One region of the Glaciecola petra genome, then DNA from elsewhere that is predicted to be linked to it. Evidence: predicted binding sites of a transcription regulator. Region 1 holds the regulator's gene; each other region holds the start of a gene.
What was found. Region 1 encodes sigma-54, which starts transcription at its own class of promoters, with help from an activator protein. Its sites were predicted from a motif close to GTTGGCACGNNNNTNGNNT; they were not measured.

Region 1 (5,398 bases):
GGGAACAAATAGCCGACGAATTACTCGACGACTTTAATATCAATCATATACGTAATAATTTGGGCATGAGCTTGTCTGGTGGCGAAAGAAGACGGGTGGAAATAGCAAGAGCGCTTGCAGCCAACCCTAAATTTATTTTACTAGACGAACCATTTGCAGGTGTTGACCCAATTTCTGTAAATGATATAAAGAAGATAATATACCAATTAAAAGAGCGCGGTATAGGAGTACTGATCACTGACCATAATGTCAAAGAAACCCTAGATGTATGTGAAACAGCCTATATTGTTAGTCATGGCGAATTAATTGCTTCTGGAAATGCGCAAGAAGTACTATCAAATCAAACAGTAAGAGATGTATACTTAGGTGAGCAATTTTCTTTGTAGTTATTTTGAGTAAACTTTATTCGATTATTTAAATAATCATGCAAAAGAATGGACGGTGTTTGTCGATGTAGTAATTGAGGAACACTTAATATAAGTACATTAAAAGAATATGTTATATTGAGAATAAGCAAGGCGATACGAGACTGTTAAACAAATTAATTTTATAGGTGATTATAGCTAATATGTGTGAATCGTTTGTAGTGATAGGAATGTAATGAAACCTTCTTTACAGCTTAAATTTAGTCAACAGCTAACAATGACGCCACAGTTGCAGCAGGCGATTAAGTTGTTGCAACTCTCCACATTAGACTTACAACAAGAAATTCAAGAAGCCCTCGATTCTAACCCCTTGTTAGAGTCACTCGAAAACGAGAGTCGTGATGACCGCAACCAAAGCGAATCCGATTCTGAAACAGCGGGCGCGTCGGCAAGTGCATCAGAAAATACCGAAACACAAATCAATGGCGAGAAAGATGGCTCTGATCAAATGGACAGTCATGAGGCTTTAGAAAATAAAGAATTGCCCGACGACCTGCCAGTAGATACCTCTTGGGACGAATACCTAGGCTCCAGTTCAGCGCCTACTAAAATGGTGGGCACCAATCCCGATGACGATTTTATTTATCAAGGTGAAACTGTTGAGAGCATTCAAGACCATCTAATGTGGCAAACAGAAATGACCCACTTTAGTGAAACAGATAAATCTATCGCCATCGCTATTATTGATTCAGTGGATGAATCAGGTTACCTGACAGTGAGTGCAGAAGAGATACTAGAGAGCTTAGATGACGCCGAAATTGAACTTGACGAAGTAGAATGCGTGCTCAAACGAATTCAACGTTTTGACCCAGTAGGCGCTGCAGCTCGCTCGGTACAAGAATGCTTGTTAGTACAATTGCAACAGTTTGACGAGAATACACCATGGTTGGAACAAGCACGCTCTTTAATTGAAGAACATAGCGATTTAATTAGCAGCAAAGACTACCGTACGTTGATGCGTAAAACACGGCTTAAAGAAGACCAATTACGCGAAGTCATGCGTTTACTAAAAACCCTAAATCCCCGTCCTGGTAGCGTTGTTTCTGCGAGAGAACCTGAATATGTCATACCCGATGTCAACGTTTACAAGAAAAAAGGAATTTGGACGGTAGAATTAAATAATGAAGCATTGCCGGCTTTATCCGTAAACGAAACTTACGCTCAGTTGTCAAAAACGACAAAAAATCCGAACGATTCTCAATATATCAAGTCTCACTTACAAGAGGCAAAATGGTTTATAAAGAGTTTAGAAAGTCGTAACGAAACATTACTCAAAGTGTCGCATTGTATTGTCGCAAAGCAACGAGAATTTTTTGAGCAAGGTCCAGAAAAAATGCAGCCCATGGTACTCAATGATGTTGCTGAAATGGTAGATATGCACGAGTCGACCATTTCTCGAGTCACCACACAAAAATATATGCATACCCCTAGGGGAATATTTGAGCTGAAATACTTTTTCTCTTCTCATGTGTCAACAGACTCAGGTGAAAACTGTTCGTCTACTGCTATTAGAGCCTTTATTAAGAAAATGGTCGCTGACGAACCATCCCATAAACCATTAAGTGACAGCAAAATTGCACAAATGCTCGCTGAGCAAGGCATAAACGTTGCTAGGCGAACAATTGCAAAATATCGGGAGTCTTTAAACATTCCCCCTTCCAATCAGCGAAAAAGTCTCGTGTAAACGAGCAAAAGAGGATTATTTATATGCAAATTAACCTGACAGGTCATCATGTAGAAATCACCGATTCATTACGCAACTATGTTGATACAAAGTTTGAAAAATTAGAGAGGCACTTTGATCATATCAACAACGTACATGTAATTTTAAACATCGAGAAATTGAGTCAAAAAGCTGAAGCTACAATGCATTTAAACGGTGGTGAAGTTTTCGCCAACAATGAACATACCGATATGTATGCAGCCATTGACGGCTTGATAGACAAGCTAGACCGACAGGTTATTAAGCATAAAGAAAAGTTAAAACGACATTAACTAGAGCGACTCAAATGCCAGCTCTATACTTTTAAGCTCCTTTAAGAATAAACGATATACTAACCATCGTTAAGAAATATCAATGATAATAAACGACATCATTTCACTCGACCGGACTCAATGTTCGGTTGAGTGCAACAGTAAGAAACGCATCTTTGAAATCATTTCTCAAATTGCTGTGAAACAATCTCCTGAATTAGACCAACTTGAAGTGTTAAGTAGCTTAATTAGCCGCGAAAAAATGGGCAGTACTGGCATAGGCAATGGCATCGCGTTACCGCATGGCAGGATAAAAGGCCTGGCCAATATGATAGCTGTAATTGTGACAAGCAATCACCCAATTGAATTTGATGCCATAGATGGTCATCCAGTCGATATCTTCTTTGCTATCTTGGTACCAGACGAGCAAACAGACCAACATTTACAAGCGCTTTCAGGTATCGCGCGCAAATTAAGTAATAAAGATATTGTAAAAGCCATCCGAAAAGCAGAAACTAAAAACCAAATAGTGGCAGCTTTGGCATAATAAACATCATGAAACTGTTAATAATAAGTGGGCGTTCAGGTTCTGGAAAGTCAATCGCTTTAAGAGCTTTAGAAGACTTGAGCTATTATTGTGTTGATAATATTCCGGTTTCACTCTTGCCCACGCTAACACATACAGTAGTTGAACAGCACGAGCTTGTTGCGGTTAGTATTGATGTTAGAAACATGCCCGAAACAGAAAATGAAATTAGTGAGTTACTCGAATATCTCCCTGAATTTTGGGATATCACTATTATATTTTTAGACGCCAGCGATGACGTACTGATTAAGCGTTATAGTGAAACTCGGCGACTACACCCTCTTTTTAAACAAAGTAACTCCTTGATTGATGCTATTAGCGCCGAGCAAGAAATTCTGGTTCCTGTAGCTGAGAAAGCCGACCTTCATATCAATACTGATCAATTATCAGTCCACGATTTAGCCGAACTAGTTAGAGAACGTGTTTTGGGTAAAAAAAGCTCTGATTTGGTCATTGTATTCGAATCATTTGGATTTAAATATGGCCTGCCAAAAGACAGTGACTATGTATTTGATGTCCGCTTTTTGCCCAATCCACATTGGGAACCTGACTTACGCCCTTTAACCGGCTTAGATGGACCCGTCGAGCTATTTTTATCTGGGCAACCCCTGGTAATGAAGCTCATTTGGCAAGTACAAAGCTTTGTCACAACTTGGCTACCACATTTGGAGCGCAATAACAGAAGCTATGTCACTATTGCTATTGGATGTACGGGTGGGCAACATAGGTCAGTTTATGTGGCACAGGCCCTCTATGAAGCTTTTAAAAATAGTCATGGTGATGCACAAGTTAAGCACAGAGAATTAAAACGAATTACACCCAAAATAGAAAACACGCCTAGTACTCAAAATCTGCTTAATGACGATACCACTGTAAGCAATTTTAAACCTATCAATAATAACGACTAAAAATGTGACAAAAAGCGTGAAGATTACTAAAACCTTAACCATTCTCAATAAGCTTGGTTTGCATGCGAGAGCAGCCACTAAACTCGTGGAACTTGCTTCAAAGTATCAAAGTGACATTATTATTTCGCAAGATGACCAAGCAGCACCGGCAAATAGTGTGATTGCTTTATTGATGCTGGGCAGTGGAAAAGGTAAACAAGTAACGGTTGAATGCAGTGGGGTGGATGCTGAAAACGCAATGTCTGAAATCGAAAATCTAATCGCCAATAAATTCGACGAAGGTGAATAAGCCACTGAATTAACAAGAATTCACTGAATTATTGACGACTTAGTGTTATACTATTTAGCCAAATTTCCATGTTTATGGTTACTGTTGGGTTTAATCCAATGTCAGAAATTATCGACAATTCAGATACACAAACACGCTTGTTATCTATCAACAGGTATCTAAACGCTGGTGCATTCGTGCGAGTGCGCAAGCTCCTGCACGATATTCCTGCTGGCGATGTTGCATTGTTGCTTGAATCTTCAGTCACTAAAACACGTGATGATTTATGGCAAATGCTAGATGCAGATTTTCATTCTGATGTGCTAGAAGAGCTCAGTGAAGACGTAAGAAACGGCATTATTGGCAAAATGATGCCTTCAAGTGTGGTCGATGCCCTTGAAGACATGGATACTGATGACTTAGCAGAGACTCTCAGTACCCTACCCGAAGATGTACTCAACAGTATTCTTAAGTCTATGGACACTCAAGACCGTTTGCGTGCTGAAAAAGCCTTGTCGTACGGCGAAGAAACTGCTGGTTTCATTATGAATACCGACACGATTACTCTTAGGCACGAGGTGTCGGTTGATGTTGTCATTCGATATCTTCGTTTAAAGTCGGAGTTACCGGAAAACACCGATACCTTATATGTAGTCAATCGCCAAGACTTATTAATCGGAACCGTTTCTTTAGCTCGACTACTCACCTCAAGCCCCGATGTGAGTGTTGAAGAAATTATGGATGATGAACCTATTTCTATAAAAGTAGACATGCAAGAAAGCGAAGTTGCTAGCATGTTTGAACGCTACGATTGGTTATCAGCACCAGTTGTAAACAATGAGGGTATTTTGCAAGGCCGAATCACCATAGATGATGTTGTAGACATCATCCGCGAAGACGCAGAACACTCAATGATGAGCATGGCTGGTTTAGATGACGAAGAAGATACGTTTGCGCCAGTAGGTCAATCGACTAAACGCCGTTCTGTTTGGTTAGGGGTAAATTTGATAACCGCCCTTTTGGCTGCCGCGGTAAGTGATATGTTTGAGGCAACGCTAAGTCAATTAGCTGTTTTAGCAATACTCAATACAATCGTGCCTAGTATGGGTGGCGTCGCCGGCAACCAAACCTTAACACTAGTCATAAGAGGCATGGCTTTGGGTCACGTTTCCACTACAAACTCTATTTGGTTAGTAAGAAAAGAGTTAGCCATCGGCTTTTTTAATGGACTCATTTG
Region 2 (5,398 bases), on a different contig from region 1:
ACCTTGTTCATTAGAAAAACGAGCGAGTGCAACTCTCACTATCGGCTCTGAGGTACCATTTGAAAATGTCGCTCTAACTAAACCGTCTGGCGAAATATCAATACCCGTTAATCTACCTACTGGTAAACCGTCTTGCTCTAGTGATGTCACTTCAAAAGCTGACGCAAACTGCGTAGGCTCATTCGGGTTAGCACCTGTTGGATCTAAATTAAAATCAATCGTAATTTGTTGTGTCGCATCAGAACCGTTCGCTAAAATCAATTCACCAAGTGCTTCAGTCTGTATTTTCTGGTTAGGTTGCGGCAAACCATCGGCAGACTCTATAGCAATAAAATCACCACCGTCACTAAATTGAATTTTCGCTGCCGTAGTTGCGAAGCCTGAGTTTGTGCCAACAACATTTACTGCAGTAGCAGGGTCAGATTCACTTCCGTCTGAATTTGTCATATCAACGAGTTGATCGTCTACGGCGGCTACGACATACCATTCATTTACTGCGGTAGGATCGTTGTCTTTAAGAAAGTAATATGTCATTACGTGACTATCACCAAGAGAATCATAAACAGTTACTGAGGTTGCTGCGTTATATGTAAGTGGATCAGTTGGATCAAATTCGGTCGGCTCTTTAATTTGTTCGCCTGCAGGCAAGTTAAACCTCACGTCGACCTCGGTTGTTGATTGCGGTGAGCCCGATGAATCGGGAATTCGAACCGGTACCGTGGTGCTCAAGGCTACCGAAGCAGAAGTGCCGTCTGGGTTAACTGGAAATCCTAATAAATTATCTCCGGCGGAATTAACCACAAAGTTATCTGAATCTAACTTAAATTGGCCTGCACGAGTAAATGAAAAGTCTCTTGAGGTAATTTCCGGTACGGTTGCAAAAAAGCCGTTACCCGTAATTGCCAAATCAAGTGCATTGTTTGTAAAACTTAAACTGCCTTGAGAAAATTGTTGTGACACTTCTTGTGTTAATACCCCATCCCCTACTTTAGTTTTGCCTGATGCTAATAAAGAAGCGGCATATACATCTCCAAACTCTGCTCGTGACTCTTTAAAACCAACTGTGTTAACGTTTGCTATATTGTTTGCAGTTGTATCTAAGTCTTTTTGTGATGCAGATACTCCACTTAATGCTATGTTAAATGACATGTTTTGCTCCTATGAATTACCGATTTGTATGACGTCGTCTAAACGAATGCTGACATCACCATCTAAATTTAATACTACACCCGCTCCTGACCCCGACAAACTCACGCTATCGACGTGGCGATTAATTGCGGTAGGTAGAGCGGTCGACTCTCCAAACACTTTACCTTGAACGGTGACAGCATAATCACCAGGCGGCATTAAATTGCCGCTGCTGTCGGTCCCGTCCCAGCTAAATTCAATGTTGCCTGCGGCTTGTGTGCCAATGTCAATAGTCCTGACTACTTCACCGCTTGCGTTTTGAATCGCTATTTGAGTCTCTTGGGAGGTTTGTTCGCTAATAATTACGCCAGATAAACCGTCGCCTTCATTTGCCATATGACCTATATTGCCTGTCACTAAAACCGACTGACCAATTAGACTGGATGCCTGCAACGCTTGGTTGCTAGTCATTGAGGCTGCAAAACCCTCAAATTTTTCATTTAATTGCGAGATACCATCAGCCGTTGTAAAAGACGTCATCTGTGCAACTAATTGGTCGTTATCAACAGGCTTTGTTGGATCCTGATTAGCAAGTTGTTCGGTCAACAGCGCAAAAAAGTCTTCTTGTTTTAATTGTTGCTCAGTTCCATCTGAAACTGGCACTGGGTCTTCGGTTTCCCAATACAGTGTTGAGTTAAGACCATTAGTAGGCAGTAAATCCATAATTATTTCCTCAACCTAATGTCAATTAATTCTGGCCAAGTTGCAATACTCGACGGAAGATCCGCTTGGTAGTATCAGCAACCTGAACGTTTGTTTCATAACCCTTTGATGCCGATAACATGTCGGCCATTTGCTCAACTATGTTGACATTGGGCTTGTAAATATAGCCGTTTTCATCGGCTAATGGATTGCCTGGCGAATATTCGACTTGCAATGGCGCTGTGCTATTAACGATACCCAACACGCTAACACCCACACCTTTAGTTTGATCAGCATTTGCTTGGTCTAGTGCTGCAGCAAAAACAGGGTGACGCGCTTTATAGGTTTCTTCATAACTACTGCTGACCGTATTAGCATTGGCGATATTACTTGCAGTTGTGTTCAACCTTACAGACTCTGCCGCCATACCAGTACTAGAAATATTCATCACATTAAACAAACTCATTATTGACCTCCGCTGCTAAGCGCTTTTTTCATGCCTTTGAACTTACCGTTCAATAACATTAAACCTGCTTCATAACGCATACCTGTTTCCAGAAAGGCATTTCGTTGCTGCTGCACATCAACAGTATTACCATCGCCGGTATCCGGTTGATTAGGGATAATAAAATCGATTTCAGATTGCATTTGACTAACGCCACTTAAGTGATTTTCATGGGTTTTAACTAACTGACTGTTGTTATGTTGTGCACCCGATTGCATACTCTTGGCTGTTTTCATGGCCGATTGGAAGTCTATGTCCCTTGTTTTATACCCAGGAGTATTTGCATTGGCCAAATTACCTGAGATTACTTCCATACGCTGACTACGAACCTTTAAAGCGTCGTGATGGACATTTACCAGTCTGTCTAAATCGATTGCCATGTTAAGCACCTTGCACTAACTATTAATCTGCATTTGTATTCGCCCAGCTATTTTGCTTTACGAATGAATATGCATTCTTCACAGGACCTATGAGCAAGTGCTGTGCCATTTTCAAAAAAAATCAGTAAATGGGGTCTAAAGGAGGAAGGAAATAAGGCAGGAATACTAGCTAAAGCCTTGAATAATATAGGCCTTTTCTTTCTGAGTTCATGGTAAACTCTCGTTCTGCACCACCAATCGTTTCGGCGGCTCCTAACATTAATGCTGCATTTGTAGACATGCAAGCGGCAAACTTTAGCAGTATGTCGGTTTTTTGTTTGCCGTTAAAATAAATGAGGACGTTACGACAAAAAATAACATCAAACTTACCTAATGCTTTGAAAGATGAGAGCAGGTTGACCTGTTCGAATCTAACCATGCTTTTAATAGTCGCATTGACCTGCATGTGCTTATCGTCAATTTTTTCAAAAAACGCTTGCCGATAATATGCGGGTAATCCTCTACTTAGGGCCATTTCATGATAACTACCGATTTTAGCTTGTGTCAGTACACGTTTGTTAAAATCACTCGCCACAATTTCGACATTTCTAAATCGACCTGGGTTATTTTTTTGGTAATTTGCGATCGTCATTGCAATTGAATAAGGCTCTTGACCGGTAGAGCATGCACTGCTCCAAACTCTCAGTGTATTTTGACTGTCACTCAATCGAGGCAAAATATTGTCTTGTAATAAGTCAAATGGATAGGCGTCTCTAAACCAAAATGTTTCGTTGGTTGTCATTAACTCAAGACTTTCATTCGTTAATGCGATGTCGCTTTGTTGAATCAATTTACTAATAAGGGCATCATAATCAGCACAATTTGAATTCTTCAATAAACCACTTAAGCGGCTTTTCACTAAATATTGCCGATTATTACCAAGCACAATGCCTAATTTTTTTTGCAGAAAATCAGCAAAAAGAGCATAGCTTTTGGGTGATAATGGCGTATCCAATGTATTTATTACTCTATAATATCAGGTGTCTTTAATAACCATTTTTGCACTGCAGCGGTTAATTCATCTGGATGGAATTTGGCAATAAAATCATCTGCGCCTACTTTTGTTACCATTGCCTGATTAAATACTCCACTAAGCGAAGTATGCAAAACAACTTTCAGCTTTTTTAATTCAGGTGTGTTCTTGATTTCTGCTGTTAAGGTATATCCATCCATTTCTGGCATTTCAATATCAGACACTAATAAACCGACGGTATCTGTTACATCACCAGTTTCTGCCGCGATTTCTTTTAAACGCTCAAGGGCTTCTAAACCATTTTTTGCTAGTTCCATTTTCATACCAAGAGTAGACAGCGCTTTTTTAACCTGATTTCTAGCAACAGAAGAATCGTCAGCTATAAAAATGAGTTTTTCGGTATTGTCACCAACATTAATATTATCGGTAATTTCACTACTTACTTCGGTATTAAGGGGAGATATCTCGTTTAAGATTTTTTCAACATCCAATATTTCGATCAATTCGTCTTCAACCTCTGTGACAGCTGTCAAGTAACTGGCTTTGCCAGTACCTTTTGGAGGTGGAAGTATTGCATCCCAATTAGTATTAATGATTCGTTCGACCGAACTAACTAAAAATCCCTGCACAGATCGATTATATTCTGCGATGATAATAAAGGCGGTTTGCAGATTCTCGATCGGCTCGTCACCGGTTGCCATTGATAAATCGATAACAGAAATAGTTTGACCTCGAATATGTGCGACCCCTCTCACATAAGGGTTAAGCTTAGGAATGGAAGTGAGCTCTGGGCATTGCAATACCTCTCGCACTTTAAAAACATTAATACCAAAACGTTGCCTAGAGCTCAATTTAAACAGGAGTAACTCCAACCTATTTTGCCCTACGAGCTGAGTACGTTGATTAACTGAATCTAAAATACCTGACATGACCTTCCACCTTTTTTCGGCATGAATGTTGCTGTACTTACCTTTAAGTACACTCTTTGTCATCTATGGGCCTGAACATTTTAGGAAAACGCCAAAGTAATGACGTTAAAATCCAAACTAGATGATAAATCGACTGATAGAAAAGGAAATACGCATGTATTCTAACAAGTCCCTAACCTTATCGGCTAAAAAGGCCATACTCTTTACGTCTTTTTTTATTTGTTTTTTTGCCAACGCAAGTGGCAAAAAACATGCTGAACTTGAGGCCACAGTTAAGCAATACTTAAATGAACAAACAGCCTCTTACCAAAGTGATCAGATAAAAATTAATGTTAGGCCTATCGACAAGCGGATTGAAATACCGGATTGCAATGTTCCTATCAAAGCAAGTTCAGCAGGCCTGCAAGCAAATCAAAGCAATATTTCTGTAAAACTTTCTTGCGCATCCAACAATTGGTATTTATTCACAAATGCTACCGTCGCGATTGTGGAAAAAGTAGTTGTGAGTGCTGATAATTTAAATCCAGGTACTTTATTGGCAGCTAATAACCTAAAAATTATTGAAATAGACAAAAATAAACTACGTGGCCCTACTTTCAGCAAAAAAGAAGACATCGTAGGAGCAAGGGTAAAGCGCAGAATGCGCGAAGGCAATATTATAGACGGTCGAATGTTATGTTACGTATGCAAAGGCGACAGAATTACAATTGCTGCCATTAGCGGCGGTTTGTCGCTCCGAGTT
Region 3 (5,398 bases), on a different contig from region 1:
GCTTGTGACACTTTAGTTATAAGTCCCATTTAGTATTCCTCTCAGTCATTCACAGCGAGTGGTAACTAGTTTAGTTAGCACTCGCATTAAACCAATATGATCAGAGAGAAACTATGATGAAATTTACTAAAGTGGCGGCTGCCACGTTATTAACCCTCGCTGCAACTTCAGCATCTCAGGCTGTTGAACTACAAATTAGCGTAACTAATTTAACTCAAGCCAATTATTTTACTCCTCGTTTGGTAGTTGCACATAACGCTGATGTTGATGTATTTGAAGTGGGTCAAACGGCTTCGTCAGCATTAGCATGGCTAGCTGAAGCAGGTGTAATAGATGATGCACAGAATGCAGCATCGTCAGGGCAAAATTTTGAGGCCTTACTGGGACCAACCGATACAGATAATGGTAATAATACTTGGCATAGGTTTGGTGGATTGGCAGCGCCAGCTAGCACAGTCTCTTATCCTTTCGACACTATGGATAAACCATACTTATCTATTGCGTCGATGTTGATTCCCACCAACGATGCTTTTGTGGGCTTAGATAGTATCGAAATCCCAACAGAGCCTGGGACTTACACTTACTATTTGAATGCGTACGATGCGGGGACTGAATTAAATGACGAGTTAAACAGTACACGCACTGATATAACTGCTGTTGGGGGTGGTGCACTGGGTGGTTATGCTCTACCAGGTGTTGCAGGCGCTGGTGCGGATCCAATTGCACCGAGTATGGGCACAGGTGGTATGGGTGTGGCAGTTCAAGTAGGCTTTGATCAAGACGGCACTGCCTTAGGTTCAGCAACCGAAGTCGTTGATGGTACTGATGGGCCTGTGCATATTCATCGTAATACACTAGGCGATACTTCCGCTACCGCTGGTGCAAGCGATTTAGACTCAACTGTGCATAGATGGTTAAACCCGGTCGCTAAAGTGACTATTGTTGTTCCTGCATCATAAGCTAGGAGAGTCCTATGAAAAATTCAACCTTAAAAATATTAAGCGTGGCAGTTATTGCTGTAATACTCAGTGCCTGTAGTGGCGATGATGGTGAAGACGGAGCAACAGGTCCACAGGGTATACAAGGTCCTGCTGGGCCTGCGGGTCCGCAAGGGGGTGATGGAGACGATGGTAGTCAAGGTGCACAGGGCCCACAAGGTCCGAGTGGTGGCTTTGGTGCTTTTAATGTCACGGTGACCAATTTAACCCATGGCCAGCCAATGGCACCGTCTGCCATCATTGTGCATGAACCCGGATATAACGCCTTTATGTCGGGCACTCCCGCTTCCTTGGGACTTGAAAACTTAGCAGAAGGAGGCTCGCCTATGATGTTGATTAGCGAAGCTCAAGACGCCATTCAGTTTTTGGATGCACAACCAAGTTCAGGTATTAATGGACCGGGCCAGACTACACAGGTAGTAACGGTATTAGTACCTGAACTCGACCTAGACAATGTGCGTCTATCAGTGGCTACCATGTTAGTTGACACCAATGACGCCTTTGCTGGCATCAATAGCAAAGATATAAGCAATATGGAAGTTGGTGCAAGTATGTCCTTCATTGCTCCAGCATGGGACTCCGGCACTGAAGCAAACACCGAGACCGCTGCTACAATGCCTGGTCCAGCAGCTAGTGCAGCAGGCGGTGGCGGTGATGCTGCTGGCTTTGATGCTGCACGAGACGACCTAGTTAATGCAGTACGCATTCATGCTGGTGTTGTTACGTCTGCTAATGCAAATGATTCAAGCTTAGAAGGCCTATCTACTTCAGTCTTAAATCAAAGTGATAAGTTTGATAACCCAACGGCTAGAATTGTTATCACTCGAACTCGCTAGTTTTTGCCTGTGATGAGTGTTTGGGCAATGTAAACCGGGTTAGATTTCAGGATCTAGCTCGGTTTTTTTATGTCAAAAGACTGCCTTAGCGTTTAATCTCCAACGCTTCAGAGGGGATATCCAAATAGAGTGTGATCATTCGGCCTTTCCGCATCACTTCAAATACGAGTGTACTGGCATTTAGCATCTCTTTTTTTATGTCATCTAACTCAGCCTCAATAGTCACACTTTTACCATTGATTGTTTTTAAAACATCATCTTCTTTAAAACCCGCTTGTTGAAAAAGCGCTGGATTTAAACCTGGGTAAATAAGCTGACCATCGGCAATATAGGGAGTAGGCGTTAATATAATTAAATGTTCAAGTATTCGAGGGCGACTGCCTATTTCCTCTGGGGTCATTTCTAAAAAGTCTGAATAAGATTTTTCCGCCTCTCTGAAATCAGGCGCTAACAAATTTGGGGGGCTCAAAGCAATAGTAAAAATACGGTCTTTGAAACTAATATCTATTTTGCTTTCATACACCATTGCGAGCTGCATATCGGTATTCAACAAGAAATCATTTTCAAAGTATTGATGCAAATCACCTACGTAAGACAACAAAACCATACTTTGCTCAGTGTTTGAATCAGTCTTTAATCGAGTACCCACCAATAAAAATTGTTTTGGAAGTTCAAGTTCAGTATTAATGGTTGTTGGTTGTTCAGAAATTGAGTTTAGTTTCTGGGTGTTTTTTTTAGTCAGCATGTCTGCGCCATTCAAATGATTCCCATCATCTTTTATGGGTTTTCTATCTTCTGAGCTAACACTCTCTCTAAATGAATTTTTGTCAGTTTGGTCATTAACTAAAAAAACACTTAAAAGTGAATATATAACGCTAATTATTAGCAACAGAATTAATATTTGAACACGTTTGCTCTGCATAACAACCTTTACAATATAGATTTGAAATAGATCCGGTTCCTGTATTTGTTGTGATGACAACCAAGCATTAAATGGCTGCCTGACATCCCATTTCTAATATCGGTCAATTAATATTTAACTGAACATTCAATGACCCTTAATTAACATATATTTTATATTCTGCAGTCACGCAATTAGCGTGCTATTCATTAATATCGCTACTTGTTCATTTATTTAATCAATTTAAAGAAATGGAGTTCAATTATTTATTTAAGCTGTTCAATTCTTTGTTCATTTTTTAATTTTAAATTAATCAAAAAAATATCCATAAAAAACAATAAGATAAAAAAATAAGAATGTTGGCACAGTTGGTGCTTTAGTTGGATACATTCGCAGTAAAGTGCTCACTGTGCTTACATTCAGAGGTAGTAAAATGAAAGCTTTTAATAACACCCTTATCGTTCTCTTGATAAGCTTTATTGGCGGAGCGATATACTTTGCCAGCAAAGGTCACATAGGACCTGAGCAGGAAGCAGAAAACCATTGGGGCAATGAGATTGAAACAAAATCATACATTTTGCAAGGTTCAAGCGCTCAACGATTAAATAAAGTCGTTACGCAAGTAGGGGGTGACGTAAGCCGAGAATTTCCCATCATCAACGCTGTGAGTGCGATGTTAACTCCTAGTCAGGCTGAAAAAATAAGAGCACTCGGCAGTGTCACTGTACAAGATGACCGCACTGTGATGACAATGAATAATAGTATTTTAAACAAAGGCCAGACAAAGAAACTCTTAAAAGAGTTTGTGATTAATAACGATATCGTTGAACAATCAAACGCCAAATCTTTGCATGAGATGGGTATTAAAGGCCGCGGTATAACGGTTGCTGTTATCGATAGTAGTGCTAACCTTGGGGGGGCTATCGGCCGCTTCCTATTCAGAGACAGCGCTTCACGTCCGCGTATTCCTGTAAAATACGACGCTATGCGTGGTCGTAAAAATTTCCGTTGGAACGATGACAAAAATGGTCATGGTACTCACGTAGCAGGAATTATTGGGAGCAGTATTATCGACCGTAAGGGGACACATAATGGCATTGCACCAGACGTGACAATACTACCTGTAAAAGCGTTTGACCAAAACGGTGAGTCAAGTTATTCAAAGGTTTTAGACGCATTGAACTGGGTATTCGAGAATAGATATAGATATAAAATCCGGGTTGTAAATATGTCTTTAGGAGCTGATGCGGTTAGCCACTATTGGCAAGACCCAATTAACCAAGCAGTAATGCGCTTATGGGATGCAGGTGTCGTAGTTGTTGTTTCAGCAGGAAATAACGGCAAAGAAATGGGTATCACAGTACCTGGGAATAACCCATATGCCTTGACTGTTGGAGCCGCATCCGACAACGATACACCACTTGATTATACAGATGACCGTATTGCGTCGTTCTCAGCAAAAGGGCCAACTATTGAAGGGTTTATCAAACCGGAAGTAGTTGCATATGGAACAGGAATAGAGACTAAAATGGATGAGCGATTCCTTGTGAAACTATTGCGCAAAAGCTTATGGGGTGAGAATTACTCGGTAGTATCGGGCACATCACAAGCGGCTGCTTTGGTGTCAGGTATTGCGGCACTGGTATTGTCAGAAAACCCGTATCTCTCAGCAGACGATGTCAAATGTCGTATTATCAGCTCAGCTCAATTAGCACATGATGGCGAAATGATGACTTACAGCCCATTTGCGCAAGGAGCAGGAATGGTGGATGCGTACAAGGCTGTAATGAGTGACGCGACCGGATGCGCCAACAACGGCTTGGATATTCATCAGGACTTATTAGGCACGCAACACTTTGCAGGTCCAGCTAGAGTCGATGATGATGGCGAATTTTACATTGACCTTGGTAATGGCAAAGTGTTTGTTGAAGGGACTCATTGGGGTAATGAGTCTATGGGACTACAAGGCACTCACTGGGGTAACGAAACCATGGGTCTGCAAGCAAGCCACTGGGGCAACGAAGCAATGAATTTGCAAGGTACTCATTGGGGCAATGAAGTGATGGGTTTACAAGGTACTCATTGGGGTAACGAGACCATGGGTTTACAAGGTACCCATTGGGGTAACGAAGTGATGGGTTTACTTGGTACTCATTGGGGTAACGAAATCATGGGTTTACAGGGCACTCATTGGGGTAATGAAACTATGGACCTACAAAGCACTGACCTTAACCCTGAGCCAGTTGACCCTAATATCGAAGTAGTGGTAGATGAGTCTAGTTGGGTAGATTAAAGACACGTTGAAAAAGCTAAACAAAAAGCCATCATTTGATGGCTTTTTTATTGGAGAAATTTATTTTAGTGACGATAACCTGTATTAATCAAGACACAGAACTGGCCGCATGAAAATAAACGTGTTGTTGCATAAACCCATTCAAACGACAAAAATATTATTTTTTGTGTGCTTGGCATTTTTAAGTCCATGGCTGATGGGTTCTGCCGATAATATTCGGTTTGAAAAAATAAGCACTACCAACGGATTATCGCAGCAGTCAGTGATTGATATCTTCCAAGATTCGCGCGGGTTTCTATGGTTTGGTACACAAGAAGGCCTGAATAAATACGACGGCATCGGTTTTACAGCCTACATTACTCAGTTTAAT

Region 2: flgB (flagellar basal body rod protein FlgB) is a predicted target of sigma-54. The motif match lies at 2,807-2,825, and genes of this name have one in related genera.
Region 3: RM552_RS12230 (S8 family peptidase) is a predicted target of sigma-54. The motif match lies at 3,094-3,112, and genes of this name have one in related genera.

What each region holds. Positions count from the first base shown of each region.
Region 1 is NZ_JAVRHX010000004.1:278,183-283,580, forward strand. Features, by position in the region: gene lptB (LPS export ABC transporter ATP-binding protein) at 1-386, shown strand, start outside; gene RM552_RS14160 (RNA polymerase factor sigma-54) at 601-2,109, shown strand; gene hpf (ribosome hibernation promoting factor) at 2,133-2,420, shown strand; gene ptsN (PTS IIA-like nitrogen regulatory protein PtsN) at 2,503-2,946, shown strand; gene rapZ (RNase adapter RapZ) at 2,955-3,893, shown strand; gene RM552_RS14180 (HPr family phosphocarrier protein) at 3,910-4,182, shown strand; gene mgtE (magnesium transporter) at 4,281-5,398, shown strand, end outside.
Region 2 is NZ_JAVRHX010000001.1:643,739-649,136, reverse strand. Features, by position in the region: gene flgE (flagellar hook protein FlgE) at 1-1,149, opposite strand, end outside; gene RM552_RS02865 (flagellar hook assembly protein FlgD) at 1,159-1,851, opposite strand; gene flgC (flagellar basal body rod protein FlgC) at 1,877-2,296, opposite strand; gene flgB (flagellar basal body rod protein FlgB) at 2,296-2,715, opposite strand; gene RM552_RS02850 (CheR family methyltransferase) at 2,885-3,709, opposite strand; gene RM552_RS02845 (chemotaxis protein CheV) at 3,718-4,656, opposite strand; gene flgA (flagellar basal body P-ring formation chaperone FlgA) at 4,811-5,398, shown strand, end outside.
Region 3 is NZ_JAVRHX010000003.1:326,945-332,342, reverse strand. Features, by position in the region: gene RM552_RS12245 (spondin domain-containing protein) at 114-959, shown strand; gene RM552_RS12240 (spondin domain-containing protein) at 974-1,834, shown strand; gene RM552_RS12235 (hypothetical protein) at 1,920-2,756, opposite strand; gene RM552_RS12230 (S8 family peptidase) at 3,169-5,028, shown strand; gene RM552_RS12225 (ligand-binding sensor domain-containing protein) at 5,138-5,398, shown strand, end outside.